One region of the Mycobacterium sp. 20KCMC460 genome, then DNA from elsewhere that is predicted to be linked to it. Evidence: riboswitches for the same ligand, from Rfam matches in the RefSeq annotation. Region 1 holds a riboswitch; the other holds the start of a gene.

Region 1 (7,077 bases):
CTGGCCGGCCCACGACGGGTTCGGTGCCGCCGAGCGTGCGGTGCTCGCCGCCACCGACGACGTAGTGCGCGACGGTGTGCTCAGCGATGCGAGCTGGGCGGCGTGCGAGCGCGAATTAGGCAGTGGTGAATTAGGCAGTGACAGAACGGTTTTGATTGAACTGGTGACCGCGATCGGGGCATGGCGGATGGTGGCGTCGATGCTGCGCAGCCTGCGGGTGCCGCTGGAGGACGGGGTGGACAGCTGGCCGCCCGACGGGGTGGGGCCCTCAGTGGTCTGATCGCGTTTCTTCCGCCGAGCGTTTTTTCTTCGCCGAGCGTTTTCTTTCGCCGAGCGTTTTTCTTTCGCCGAGCGTCACGCTGGCGCAGCGTTGGGCGTCGGGCGTCACTCCAACGTGACGCTCGGCGCAAAGGGGAGGGGTGACGCTCGGCGCAAAGGGAAGGGGTGACGCTCGGCGCAAAGGGGAGGGGTGACGCTCGGCGCAAGGGGGCCGGGTGTGAGGGCGTAGCGTCGCCGATATGCGAACCAGAGTTGCCGAAATGCTCGGCGTCGAGTTTCCCATCTGCGCCTTCTCGCACTGCCGCGACGTGGTCGCCGCGGTGACCAACGCCGGCGGGTTCGGGGTGCTCGGCGCTGTCGCCCACAGCCCCAAACGCTTGGAGAGCGAACTGTCCTGGATCGAGCAGGAGACCGGCGGCAAGCCCTACGGCGTCGATCTGCTGTTGCCGCCCAAGTACGTTGGCGCCGACACCGGCGGCATCAACGCGCGGCAAGCCCAGGAACTGCTGCCCGAAGAGCATCGCGCGTTCCTCGACGAGCTGATGAGCCGCTACGGCGTCGCGCCCCACGCCGAGGACGAAGAGGCCATCCGCGGCGGCCTCAACATTTCGCCCAAAGGCTACGAACCGTTGCTGGAAGTGGCCTTCGGCCACAACATCCGGCTGATCGCCAGCGCGCTGGGCCCGCCGCCGCACGATCTGGTGGAGCGCGCGCACAGCCACGACGTGCTGGTGGCCGCCCTGGCCGGGACCACCAAGCATGCGCAGCGGCACGCCGCGGCCGGGGTGGACCTCATCGTCGCCCAGGGCACCGAGGCCGGCGGGCACACTGGCGAGGTGTCCACCATGGTGCTGGTCCCGGAGGTGGTCGACGCGGTGGCGCCGACGCCGGTGCTGGCCGCCGGCGGGATCGCCCGGGGCCGGCAGATCGCGGCTGCGCTGGCGCTGGGTGCCGAAGGCGTGTGGTGCGGGTCGGTGTGGCTGACCACCGAGGAAGCCGAGACGGTGCCGGTGGTCAGGGACAAGTTCCTGGCCGCCACGTCGTCGGACACCGTGCGGTCGCGATCGCTGACCGGCAAGCCGGCGCGCATGCTGCGCACCGCCTGGACCGACGAATGGGCGCGGCCCGACACCCCCGACCCGCTGGGCATGCCGCTGCAGACCGCCCTGGTCACCGACTCGCAACAGCGGATCAACCAGGCCGCCAACCAGCCCGGCGCCAAAGCCCGGGAGCTGGCGACCTATTTCGTCGGGCAGGTGGTCGGGTCGCTGGACCGGGTGCGGCCGACGCGGGCAGTCGTGCTCGACATGGTCGAGGAGTACATCGACACCATCGGGCGACTCGACGGCCTGACATAGCGAACTCACATCAAATTGTGACATCGAACACATCCGCATTTCCGCAGGTCACAGCCCCGGAAGTGGGGCGAGCGCCGGCTGTGTGCGTAGCGGAACCATAAAGATCCCAAAACAGGGGTACGGCGCGTTGACCCAGCCCGCTCCGTGGTGCATCATCGGTCAGGCAAGCACCTCGTTAGGTGAGGCGGCTACACCGAACACAGGCCACTGACCCCGAACGTCGAAAGACGCCCCGGGTCAGGACAGCTCCTCCCGGCTTAAGGGTTGAGCCCAGGTGGCTTCCGGATTACCGGACACGTCGGGTAGTGCCAAAGCTCTGACGAGAGGGGTGCGGATTTCCGGCAGTCGCCGGATTCTGTCCTCCTGTGTGCGCGCAGATTACGCGTTACCCGCGTGCGCGGCGACCGAGAGGAGGTGAGGGACGAATGAGTTCCAGTGGTAGTCCGGGCCGATATCCGGGCTCTGTTTCGTCCCTGACCGGTCTCCGGCAAAACGCTCTGACTTAAGAGCTCTCGGTTAAGCCAGCCGAATCGGAACCGTTGCGGGACGGGACTTCCCAAGAAAGTTTCAAGCTCCCCCTGTCAACGTGTGATTTCCCACCCGAGGAGGCGATCATGACCGCTGCGCTGTACGACGAAGTCGTTACCTTCCCCAGTGCTCCCAAGCTGCGCGTCGTGCGCGACGTTCCCGCGGCCCCGGCCACCAAGACGGCGCGCCGCGCCGAGGCGGTCGCTGCCGCCGCCGGCAGCGACCCGCTGATCGACGGTGCCGCCCGGCTGCTCAGCATCCCGCTGCGGCACATGTACGCCGCGCTGTGGCGCATCGGCGTGCTCGAGGTCCAGGCGTAACGCCATGGACAGTGCGCTACCCGGGACTCCAAGGGGTTAACCGACTGCAGGCCTGGTCCTGCGGCGGGTTAGCCCCTTGGAGTCCTTTAGACTTAGACAATTGGCGCAGATCCGGCCATCACCGGGGAGCCTTCGGAAGAACAGCCGATCCGGCCCAGTAGAACCGAACGGGTAGGCCCGTCACAGCCGTCACGAGCGGTCACGCGGTTTGCGTGGCAAGCGGGGTGGTACCGCGGCGTTCGCGCACCAGCGCATCCGTCGTCCCCGTGCCTGAAGCAACAGGGCACCACGGGAGCGACGCACGATGACCGAGAACTACCCGAAGCTGGCCGCCGGATCGCCCGACTTTCCGGCGCTCGAGCTCGAGGTCCTCGACTACTGGTTCCACGACGACACCTTCCGCGCCAGCATCGCCAACCGCGACGGCGCCCCCGAGTACGTCTTCTACGACGGGCCCCCGTTCGCCAACGGCCTGCCGCACTACGGGCATCTGCTGACCGGCTACGTCAAGGACATCGTGCCGCGGTATCGCACCATGCGCGGCAACAAGGTGGAACGCCGATTCGGTTGGGACACCCACGGTTTGCCCGCCGAACTGGAGGTGGAGCGCCAACTCGGCATCACCGACAAGTCTCAGATCGACTCGATGGGAATCGCCGCGTTCAACGACGCCTGCCGCGCCTCGGTGCTGCGTTACACCGACGAGTGGCAGCAGTACGTCACCCGGCAGGCGCGCTGGGTCGACTTCGACAACGACTACAAGACACTCGACCTGCCCTACATGGAGTCGGTGATCTGGGCGTTCAAGCAGCTGTGGGACAAGGGTCTGGCCTACGAGGGCTACCGGGTGTTGCCGTACTGCTGGCGCGACGAAACCCCGTTGTCCAACCACGAACTGCGCATGGACGACGACGTCTACCAGAGCCGCCAGGACCCGGCCCTGACGGTCGGGTTCAAGGTGAGCGGTGGTGATCTGGACGGCGCTTACCTGTTGATCTGGACGACCACCCCGTGGACGCTGCCGTCCAACCTGGCTGTAGCCGTGCACCCGGACGTGACGTATGTGCATGTCGCGGTGGGGGATCGGCGCTTCGTGCTGGCCGAGGCGCGCCTGGGCGCCTACGCCCGCGAACTCGGCGAAGATCCCTCGGTGCTGGGCACCTACCGGGGCGCGGAACTGGTGGGCGCCCGGTACCTGCCGCCGTTCCCGTATTTCATGGACGCGCCCAACGCTTTTCGGGTCCTGCCGGCCGACTTCGTCACCACCGAGGACGGCACCGGGCTGGTGCATCTGGCGCCGGCCTACGGCGAGGACGACATGGCGGCGGGCGACGCGGCCGGAATCATCGCGGTCACCCCGGTGGACGCCAAGGGCCGCTTCGACGCGTCGGTGCCCGACTACCAGGGGCAGCACGTCTTCGACGCCAACCCGCACATCATCCGGGACCTGAAGAACGGCAGCGGCCCGGTCGCGGTGAACGGCGCGGTGCTGCTGTGCCACGAAACCTACGAGCACCCCTACCCGCACTGCTGGCGCTGCCGAAACCCGCTGATCTACCGGGCGGTGTCGTCCTGGTTCGTGCGGGTGACCCAGTTCCGCGACCGGATGGTGGAGCTCAACCAGCAGATCACCTGGTATCCCGAGCACGTCAAGGACGGCCAGTTCGGCAAGTGGCTGCAAGGGGCCCGCGACTGGTCGATCTCGCGAAACCGGTACTGGGGCACTCCGATTCCGGTCTGGAAGTCCGACGACCCGGCCTACCCGCGGGTCGACGTGTACGGCAGCCTCGACGAACTCGAACGCGATTTCGGGGTGCGGCCTTCGAACCTGCACCGGCCCTTCATCGACGAGCTCACCCGGCCCAATCCCGACGACCCGACCGGCCTGTCGACGATGCGCCGCATCCCCGATGTGCTCGACGTGTGGTTCGACTCCGGTTCGATGCCGTACGCGCAGGTGCACTACCCGTTCGAAAACAAGGACTGGTTCGACGGTGTCCACACCGGCGACCCCGACAAGCAGGTCGACGGCCATTACCCCGGCGACTTCATCGTCGAGTACATCGGGCAGACGCGCGGCTGGTTCTACACCCTGCACGTGCTGGCCACCGCGCTGTTCGACCGTCCGTCGTTCAAAACCTGTGTGGCACATGGCATCGTGCTGGGTTCCGACGGCCAGAAGATGAGCAAGTCGCTGCGCAACTACCCCGACGTCACCGAGGTGTTCGACCGCGACGGGTCCGATGCCATGCGGTGGTTCCTGATGGCCTCGCCGATCCTGCGTGGCGGCAACCTGATCGTCACCGAGCAGGGCATCCGCGACGGGGTGCGCCAGGTGCTGCTGCCGTTCTGGAACGCCTACAGTTTCCTGGCGCTGTACGCCCCGAAAGTCGGGACCTGGCGGGTGGATTCGGCCAACGTGCTGGACCGCTACATCCTGGCCAAGCTGGCGGTGCTGCGCGACGAGCTGACCGCCTCGCTGGACGTGTGCGACATCTCCGGGGCCTGCGAGCAGTTGCGCCAGTTCACCGAAGCGTTGACGAATTGGTATGTGCGGCGGTCGCGTTCCCGGTTCTGGGTCGAGGACACCGAAGCGATCGACACCCTGCACACGGTGCTGGAGATCACCGCGCGGCTGGCCGCCCCGCTGCTGCCACTGATCACGGAGCTGATCTGGCGGGGGCTGACCGGCGGGCGCTCGGTGCATCTGACCGACTGGCCGCAGGCCGGCGAGCTGCCCGCGGACCCCGACCTGGTGGCCGCGATGGACCAGGTTCGCGAGGTGTGCTCGGCCGGGTCGTCGCTGCGCAAGGCCAAGAAGTTGCGGGTGCGGCTGCCGCTGCCGAAACTGACTGTGGCAGTGGAGCATCCGGAGCGGCTCGAGCAGTTCACCGGTTTGATCGCCGACGAGCTCAACGTCAAGGCGGTCGAGCTGACCGACGCGATCGACACCTACGGCCGCTTCGAGCTCACGGTCAACGCCCGGGTGGCCGGGCCGCGGCTGGGCAAGGACGTGCAGGCCGCGATCAAGGCCGTCAAGGCCGGGGAAGGCGTGGTCAACCCCGACGGCACCCTGACCGCGGGCCCGGCGGTGTTGCTGCCCGAGGAGTACAGCTCGCGACTGGTCGCCGCCGACCCCGAGTTCACCGCGGCGCTGCCCGGCGGGGCCGGGCTGGTGGTGCTCGACGGCACGGTGACACCCGAACTGGAGGCCGAGGGCTGGGCCAAGGACCGCATTCGCGAACTGCAGGAGCTGCGCAAGTCCAGCGGGCTGGAGGTGTCCGACCGGATCAGCGTGGTGATCGCGGTGCCCGCCGAGCGGGCGGAATGGGCGCGGACGCACCGCGATCTGATCGCCGGCGAAATCCTGGCCACCAGTTTCGAATTCGGCGAACCCGCCGACGGCGCGGAGATCGGCGACGGGGTACGGGTGTCCATCGCGCGAGTGTGACCAGGCGGTGCGAATGCGGGCCGGCAATGCCGGCCCGGTTACGCTCGCAGTCCAAGGGAACGGAGGCACGGTGCGAATCCTCGGCATGTTCCGGGTGCACAACGGCGCGGACAACCTGCCCCGCGTCCTGGACGCCCTGGCCGGTTGGTGCGACGACATCTACGTGATCGACGACCGCAGCACCGACAACACCCCGCACATCCTGGCCGGCCACCCGGCCGTGACCAATCTGGTGCGCGCCCGCCACGACCTGCCCGCCACCCCGTGGCTGATCCCCGAGCCCCCCGGGCTCGAATTGCTCTACCGCATGGCCGATTTCTGCCGCCCCGACTGGATCGCGATGATCGACTCCGACCAGGTGGTGCAATCCGACGTCGACATCCGCACGGTGCTCGCCGACACTCCTCCCGACGTCGCGGCGCTGATGTGCCCGATGCTGCCCACCTGGGACGACCCCCATTACCCGGACATGATCCCGGTGATGGGGCCCGCGGAGTCGGTGCGCGGGCCGTTCTGGCGCTGGCGGCCGGGTCTGCGCGCCGGGACCAGGATGATCCACAACCCGCATTGGCCGGCCAACATCACCGACCACGGCCGCATCGGTCTGGTCAACGAGATTCAGTTGGTGCACCACGGTTGGTCGACGCTGGCCGAGCGCATCGGTAAGGTCGACCACTACCGCAAGATCGACCCGGACTGCCGGCTGAACTACGGCGTCCCCTACGACCGGGCGCTGCTGTTCGGCTACGCACGCGACGAGGTCGACCTGCTCGAAGCGGACTACCGCAGGCGGGTGCGCGGTGACTTTGACCCGGCCGAGCCCGGCGCCCGGCTGCCCATCGACCGCGAGCACCTCGCCGTCGGCGCCGGCTACGGACCCCGGGCAGGCGCTTTTCACCCCGGTGTCGACTTCGCCGCCCTGCCGGGCACCCCCGTCTACGCCGTCAACTCCGGAACCATCAGTCGCACAGAGGTTCTCGATCACAACGGGCTGCGTTCGGTGACGATCTCCAACGCGCACGCCGACCTCGTCTACGTACTGCGGTCCGGCGAAGACCACGCCCCCGGTGCGCAGATCGCCGCGGGCACTCAGATCGGCACGGTCGGACGCGAAGCCGAATCAGCGGACGGCTACCTGCAT
Region 2 (7,077 bases), 1.5 Mb from region 1:
CCATCACGGCTTCGCAGACTTCGGCGTTAATGTCAGCGTGTGCCGTTGGCGCGAGCCCCACGGCCATACCAGCACTCACCACGGCTCCAATGATCAGCTTCTTGCTCATATCCCGTTCCCGTCTGCTGCACTGGCCCCCAAGAATCGTGCAGGCCGTTGTGGCGTGTCAATGGCCCGCCGTCGCCATTTGCGGCCCTGTACCGGGCGCACCGCTAGCTTTCCGAGACACCAGCAAACCCGCCGTGGACACACCGCGTCCACACGGCCCGCAAAGTTGCTGGGGTTTCCCGCCACCTGGTGTTTTGCGGATAGCTCTTCAGCACCGGTTTGCTGGCATTACAGCAGCCTAGAAACGCAGGCCAATACAGCCTCTGCAACGCGAGCGGCAGGCATTGCAGCGGTTGCTAGGAGCTCGCCAGCAAACGCCGAAAAGTGCTTCTAATCCCTAGGTCGCACGTTCGAGTCGTGCCGGGGGCGCTCGCCAGGTGTGGTGTCTAGTCATACTGAATAACCGCAGTCGACGTTTACAGCGGACCTGAGCTGGGTGACGGTCCATCGCCCAGGCCAGCCGGCGGTAAGCGCGGACGCGACGGCTTCTTGCATTGCTCGAATTGCGTCGGCGTCCCGCACCTTGTTACCGCCACCGGGCAGTGAGCCGAATCTCGCGTGACAGCCGGGCCGCCCGATGGCGGCGGCAAGGGGGCTTGCTCAGCCTCGTCGGCCGGCGCGTTCGGCGAAAGCATCAAGCGCAGCAAGCACCTCGGTTGCGCGCCACGCGCGATTTCGTGACTGGTCCGTGAATTCGACGATGATCCCTGCCTTGATCAACGGGTCCAGATAGCGGTAGACGTTGCTCATCGGGATGTTCAGTTCACGGGTCACTAGTTTCGCGTTGATGACAGGACGTTTGATCAGCAGGTCGGGAATACGGTGGACGGCGGAATCCCGGCGAGCGGTGATCTTCGATGCCCAGGATTCCCTGATGGTTCGTAAGTCGCTCACGAGGTGGCGGCCGTTGTCGACTGCGAGGATCGATGCGGCAGAGAGCCTTTCGACGATCGGGCTGGGGTCACCCTCGCGGTATGCGGTCAGCGCCTGGAAGTAGGAATCGGTGTCAGTGAGCAACCCCGCCGAGACGGGGACGGTGACCTGGCGAGTCAGTCGCTTGTTGCGCAACATCGCCTGGATCAGCGCTCTGCCGGTGCGGCCATTTCCGTCCGGAAACGGGTGAATTGTCTCGAACTGCGCATGCGCAATAGCGATCTGGGGAAGAACGGGGATGTCGTCGCGTCCGGCGAACCGGATCAAGTCGTCGATGGCGCCCGGGACCCGACTGTGCTGCGGTGCGATGAAGTCTGCGCCACGGGGACCGAAATCGCCGCCACCAATCCACACCTGCTCGGTTCGCCACCTGCCGGCGATGTCCGGATTGCTGGCGTTCATCAGCGCAGCGTGCATCGCAAGGATGGCGGCACCGTCGATGCGATCAGCTAGTGCGACGGCGGCTTGCATGGCCTCGGTGTTGGCGACGATCACCGAGGCGTTGCGGCGGCTGGAATGTCCGAGAGTCTCGGCCTCGGCGATGGCGCGCGCTGAAGCGGTCAGGTTCTCTATCTTGGAGCTGGCCGCCGATTCCGACCGGAGCAGCACCGAGGCAAAGGGTGCAATCTCGTCACCGAGTTCCGCGTCGAAGCGGGCGATCTCCTGGCTGGCCTCCTCTGCATCGGCAAGGATGCGGGAGGGAAGGGAGACCCCCAGATTTTCGACCTCTGCAGGAATCGCTGCCTGGTAATCACCGGACTGCCGTTGCGCTGCCCGCACATTCTGACGCCCGTATCCGGCCTCGGTTGGCATGCCCCATGTCAAGGTCTCGTACGCAACGGCGGTCGTAGCGGGATGTGATGACACCCGAGCAGAGTATCATCACTTAGATAATTAACTGATAATAAGAAGTCCGGGTAGATCAGTCGGCGCCGACACGCTGCGGCCATGGCGACCAGCGTCTCTCGTCCCCGCCGAATGCCCGCCGCAGCGCGTCGCGCTGCGGCACGTCGACCGGCGTGGGGTTCCAACTCGTGCCGGTGGGAAACGCGTACCAACGCTCGTGCCACCATCCTTGCGCCTGCACGATTCGCTCGCCGAAGTCGCCGGCAGCGCACACCTCGGCGTAGTCATGAAGCTGTTCCGCGCATCGCTCGACTGCCTCGTCGCAAGCGTCACATCCACACGCTGGCAGACCCACGCTGCAGTCATCGCCCATCCGAACGAGCAGCCCCGGAAAATCGTCGAACACGACGGTCAACGGTGACGCTGCCGCATCGGCCGGCACCAGTCGAACGACGGGCACTGCTGAAGCGCTGTGCTGATCGGCCTCCGTGCTCACCTCGCGGGCCACCTCGAAACGCCGCTCCAGGTCATCCAGCAGGGCCCGCGCGATGTCGTGCAGAACCCGGTAACGCTCTGCATTGGTGACCCGGCCATAAGCCTCCTGAGGCGGCCCCTGGTTTGCCGACCGATCGTCCACCGGGCCATTCTCCTCGAGTCAACCGAGTATGCACACCCGACCCGCAACACCACTTGACCCTATCGGGGCCGAGCTGTTCGTCGCGCAATGTGCCTGGAAGCGTCGCCCAACGCGACGTGCCTCTTGCTGTCTCCGGTCGATCCGTGAACAATCCCCTGCCCGCCGGGTATCCCGAGCCGGCACCAGCCCGCCAACCCGGATTCACGCCGACCTGTCAGACATCCCACAGCGTAAATACCCTGTGTATCAGCTAGATTCAGCATGCGACTGGTGGTCGAGGTAGCACGACAGTGAACGCTGGGGGTGTCTCAGATGATCAGGTCGTGGCGGTCGATCAAAATTCGGCGGATCCGCTCCTGGCTGGCGGTCAGCGCGGCCGCGGCGCTGATCCCGTGGATCACCTATCTCGCATTCACCCTGCCGCAGAACTACGCGGCCCGTAACTGGGGGACGACGTGGGTGGGCTTCGACATCCTGCTGCTGGCCTTCATGGTCGCAACCGCCGTGACCGGCTTCATCCGCCATCAGCTACTGACACTTTTCGCGTTCACCACCGGGGTTCTGCTGATCTGCGACGCCTGGTTCGACGTCATGACCGCCGAGGACACCGACCGGCTGATCGCGGTGCTTGCTGCCACGCTGGGTGAGCTGCCGCTGGCGACGATCCTGATCGGTGGCACGTTGCGGATCATGCGGCTGCAGCTTCCCCCGTCGTCCCGAAAGTTTCTGCGTTACCGGGCTTTACGACCGAAACGGCCCCGGGTTGGGAGCAAGGTCCGGAAGCCGAGCATGACAGGCAGCTGACTGCCAGAACATTCACAGCAGTTTGGCACTCTTTCCGCAACAAAGGCAGCCGGCGCCGACCCGCCGCATCGAGACACCGAAGTCAATCCCGAAGCGCCACAATCGGAAAGCCTCAGACCGCCGCCGAAGCCCTCGATCCGCGAAGGTGTCCACCCGGTGAACTCTGGCGGCCTTCGATGCCGCTCGCTTGACTCGCCAACCGGACAGTGCCACCATGGCCTACGCAAGCACCTCGCTAGGTGAGGCGTCTGCACGGACACAGGCCACTGACCTCGAACGTCGAAAGACGCCCCGGGTCAGGACAGCTCTTCCCGGCTTAAGGGTTGAGCCCAAGTGGCTTCCGGCTCGACCAGTCGGATACGCCGTGTGGTGCCAAAGCTCTGACGAGAGGGGTGCCGCACCTGGGCTTTTCGGGCCTGGGAGCATCTCCCCGTCGTGCAAGATATGGCATCCCCGCATGCCGCGGCCGTGAGGAGGTGAGGCGGAATGAGTCCCGACGATAGTCCGTATCCGAGACCGGCGACCACCTTCCTTCGCCCATCTCGGTTCTTCCCACACTCGTAATCGGCTGGCCCCGAGGGATTCTTCCGCACGCCGGTGCGTCGACGGACTGTGTCGGCGTGCGCGGAAAAGCTCGATGTCGCCTGCCCTTTGGCAATCTGACGCGCCGGCTACGCGCGCCGCTCACTTGAGTGGAGTTGCATTCGTTACACACCTGGATTGATCGACCCCGAAGCACTTCAGATCTGTTCTATTGCACTAAATTTCGTTAGGAGAAATCCAATGGCCTTTGTCACTGCACGGCCGGAGTCGTTGGCCGCCGCCGCCAGTCGTCTGCAGCAGATCGGCTCGGCGCTGGAAGCCCAGCACGCCGCCACGGCGACCCCGATGACCGGGGTGGTACCCGCCGCAGCCGATGAGGTGTCGCTGTTGACGGCAGCCAAATTCGCCACCCACGCGCAGACTTTTCAGTCGATGAGCGCGCAGGCCGCAGCGATGCATCAGCTGTTCGTGTCCACGTTGCAGACCAGCGCCGGATCGTATGCAGCCACCGAATCGGCCAACGCGGCAGCGGCTCGCTGAAGCATATGAGGGGGACAAATGTACGACTTCGCGGCGTTGCCGCCGGAAATCAATTCGGCCAGAATCTATTCCGGCCCCGGGTCCGGGCCGATGCTGGCCGCAGCCTCGGCATGGAGCACTATCGCCGCTGAAATGCGTTCCGCGGCGGCCTCCTACGGCTCGGTGGTCGACGAGCTCACCAGCGTCGGTTGGTTCGGTCCCACGTCGGTGTCGATGCTGGCGGCGGCCCTGCCGTACGTAGACTGGCTCAGCACCACGGCGACCCAGGCCGAGCAGGCCGGTAGCCAAGCCGCCGCGGCAGCGACCGCTTACGAGACCGCATTCGCCACCACTGTGCCGCCGGTGGCCGTCGCGGCCAACCGCACCGAGCTCGCGATGCTGGTGGCTACCAACGTCTTCGGACAGAACACGCCGGCCATCGCTGCCGCCGAAGCACAGTACGCGGAGATGTGGGCTCAAGACGCCGCCACCATGAACGGTTACGCCACCGCATCCGATGTCGCGTCGTTGTTAGCGCCGTTCACCGCGCCGCAGTCCACCAGCACGCCCGACGGTACGTCGCAGCAAGCCGACGCCGTCGCCCAAGCAGCCCAGACGCCGGCGGGCACGGCACAGTCAGTGGTTTCCTCGGCCACGTCGAGTACGGGTCAGGCAACGTCCGTCGGATCAGTCGCGTCGTATCTCACCGGCCTGCTGAACGGCTCGGACAACTCGGCAGTGGGCACCTTCCTGGGCGGGAACTTCGCCAGTACCGGCCTCCTCAACGGTGCGATCGCGGGCGGACCGTTCAACCCGGAGTTCCTGCTGCAAACCATCGCGGGGTTCTACCCGCAGGCTTGCGTCGACTCCGGAATTGCCGAAGTGGCTCCGCACCTGGCGGAGTTGAAGTCGGCGACGCTCGTCTCGCCGGAACTGGGCATGGGTGCCGCCGCCGGCATGGGCCACGCCCGCTTGGTGGGCAACCTGTCGGTGCCGTCCGGCTGGACGTCGGCGGCCAACGTCTCACCTGCCGGAACCGCTTTGCCGGCAACCGGTCTCGGCGACATCGGGTCGAGTGCAGGCGGCGCGGGCGGACCGGGAGCCTATCCCGGGCCGCTGGTGGGCGCCGGCCGGCGGGCTCGTCGCGCCATACCCAAATACGGTTTCCGACCGGTCGTGATGCCACGTCCACCGGCCGCCGGATAACGAGACGTCAGGAGACCGTCATGATCGACTTTGCGGCACTACCGCCGGAAATCAATTCAGCACGCATGTACGCGGGTCCCGGGTCGGCATCGATGCTGGGCGCGAGTTCGTCGTGGAACACAATGGCCGCTGAAATGCGCTCCGCTGCAGCCTCATACGGCTCGGTGATCGCGACCCTGACCGATGATGGCTGGATCGGCCCGTCCTCGACGCTGATGGCGGCCGCGGTAGGGCCCTTCATCGAGTGGCTGAGCACCACCGCCGTTCAGGCCGAACAGGCAGGTAGCCAGGCTACTGCCGCCGCGGCCGCCTACGAGACGGCGTTTGCTATGACGGTACCGCTGGCTGCGATCACAGCCAACCGTGCCCAATTGTCAAACCTCATGGCTACGAACCTTTTCGGGCAGAACACCGCGGCGATCGCGACCACCGAGGCCCAGTACGCCGAGATGTGGGCCCAAGACGCCGCGGCGATGAACGGCTACGCAGCTGCGGCGAATGCGGCGACACAACTGACACCGTTCACCTCGCCGCAGTCCACCACGACCACCGATGGCCTCACCAGCCAGACGAACGCGGTTGCGCAGGCAACCAGTAGCTCGACCGCGTCGAGCACGTCGGCCGACACGGTGTCCGGCCTGGCCGAGTGGCTCGGACTGGCTCCCAACACCAACACGTCCACCACCGGTCTCGCCGGGGTGCTCAACTTCCTGGACGGAAGCGACGGGTCGCTGGTGGGAAGCTTCCTCAACAACGCCTCGGTGGCCAACATCTCGAATGGATTCACCACCAGCGGGCTGACGAATCCGACATCCATGATCGACAGCGTCACCGCCTTCAGCTATCTGACCAACCCGCCCGGCCTCGGCGCCGGAACCGCCGCGGAGGCGGCTGGAACCGCGATGGCACAGACAGCCGGTGCCGAATTGCCAACGGCAACAGCCTAGCTGGGGGGCGCAAATCTGGTCGGGGCGATGTCGGTACCCCAAGCCTGGGCCGCATCCGGAGCGACGGTCAACCCCGTCCCGCTGGCGACCACCCAGATGGGGGCCGGCGCCTACCGAAGTCTGGGCGCCACCCCGATGGTGCTGGAGGACACGGGGCCGATGGGCTTACCCGGTATGCCGTTGGGCGGGATCGGGGACGCGGCGGACGAAGAATTCGCCAGCATGCCCAGCTACGGTTTCCGCCCCCGCATCCTGGGCCGCCCCCCGGCCGCCGGCTGAGACACGCCTAAAAGCCAACCCCCGCAGCACTATTCAGGAGACAACAGTGAGCACACCGGACACCACACCCGCGCCTGGCAGCGGGCGCCCCAGCATTCACCTCTCGGAGCTGCTGCGCGGACCCGTCCTGGCCCGCTCCGGCGAGGTGGTGGGCCGAGTAGAGGACGTCATCGTGCGGCTCCGCGGCGCCGACGATTATCCGCTGGTGACCGGCATCGTGGCCGGGGTCGGCGGCCGGTCGGTGTTCATCGGCCG

Evidence for each region. Region 1 has a riboswitch for magnesium ahead of MKCMC460_RS13370 (Rv1535 family protein). Riboswitches for the same ligand answer to the same signal wherever they lie in the genome.
Region 2: linked by a shared signal. The riboswitch ahead of MKCMC460_RS20070 (PE family protein) and the one ahead of MKCMC460_RS13370 (Rv1535 family protein) in region 1 are both predicted to bind magnesium.

The regions. Positions count from the first base shown of each region.
Region 1 is NZ_AP025524.1:2,854,370-2,861,446, forward strand. It holds gene MKCMC460_RS13360 (carboxymuconolactone decarboxylase family protein) at 1-280, shown strand, start outside; gene MKCMC460_RS13365 (nitronate monooxygenase family protein) at 519-1,637, shown strand; M-box (ykoK) riboswitch at 1,802-1,972, shown strand; gene MKCMC460_RS13370 (Rv1535 family protein) at 2,252-2,485, shown strand; gene ileS (isoleucine--tRNA ligase) at 2,790-5,936, shown strand; gene MKCMC460_RS13380 (peptidoglycan DD-metalloendopeptidase family protein) at 6,007-7,077, shown strand, end outside.
Region 2 is NZ_AP025524.1:4,347,138-4,354,214, forward strand. It holds gene MKCMC460_RS20050 (hypothetical protein) at 1-109, opposite strand, end outside; gene MKCMC460_RS20055 (Fic family protein) at 709-1,854, opposite strand; gene MKCMC460_RS20060 (DUF6226 family protein) at 1,964-2,524, opposite strand; gene MKCMC460_RS20065 (hypothetical protein) at 2,837-3,328, shown strand; M-box (ykoK) riboswitch at 3,553-3,727, shown strand; gene MKCMC460_RS20070 (PE family protein) at 4,112-4,411, shown strand; gene MKCMC460_RS20075 (PPE family protein) at 4,430-5,596, shown strand; partial or broken gene MKCMC460_RS31560 (PPE family protein) at 5,617-6,822, shown strand; gene MKCMC460_RS20090 (magnesium transporter MgtE N-terminal domain-containing protein) at 6,869-7,077, shown strand, end outside.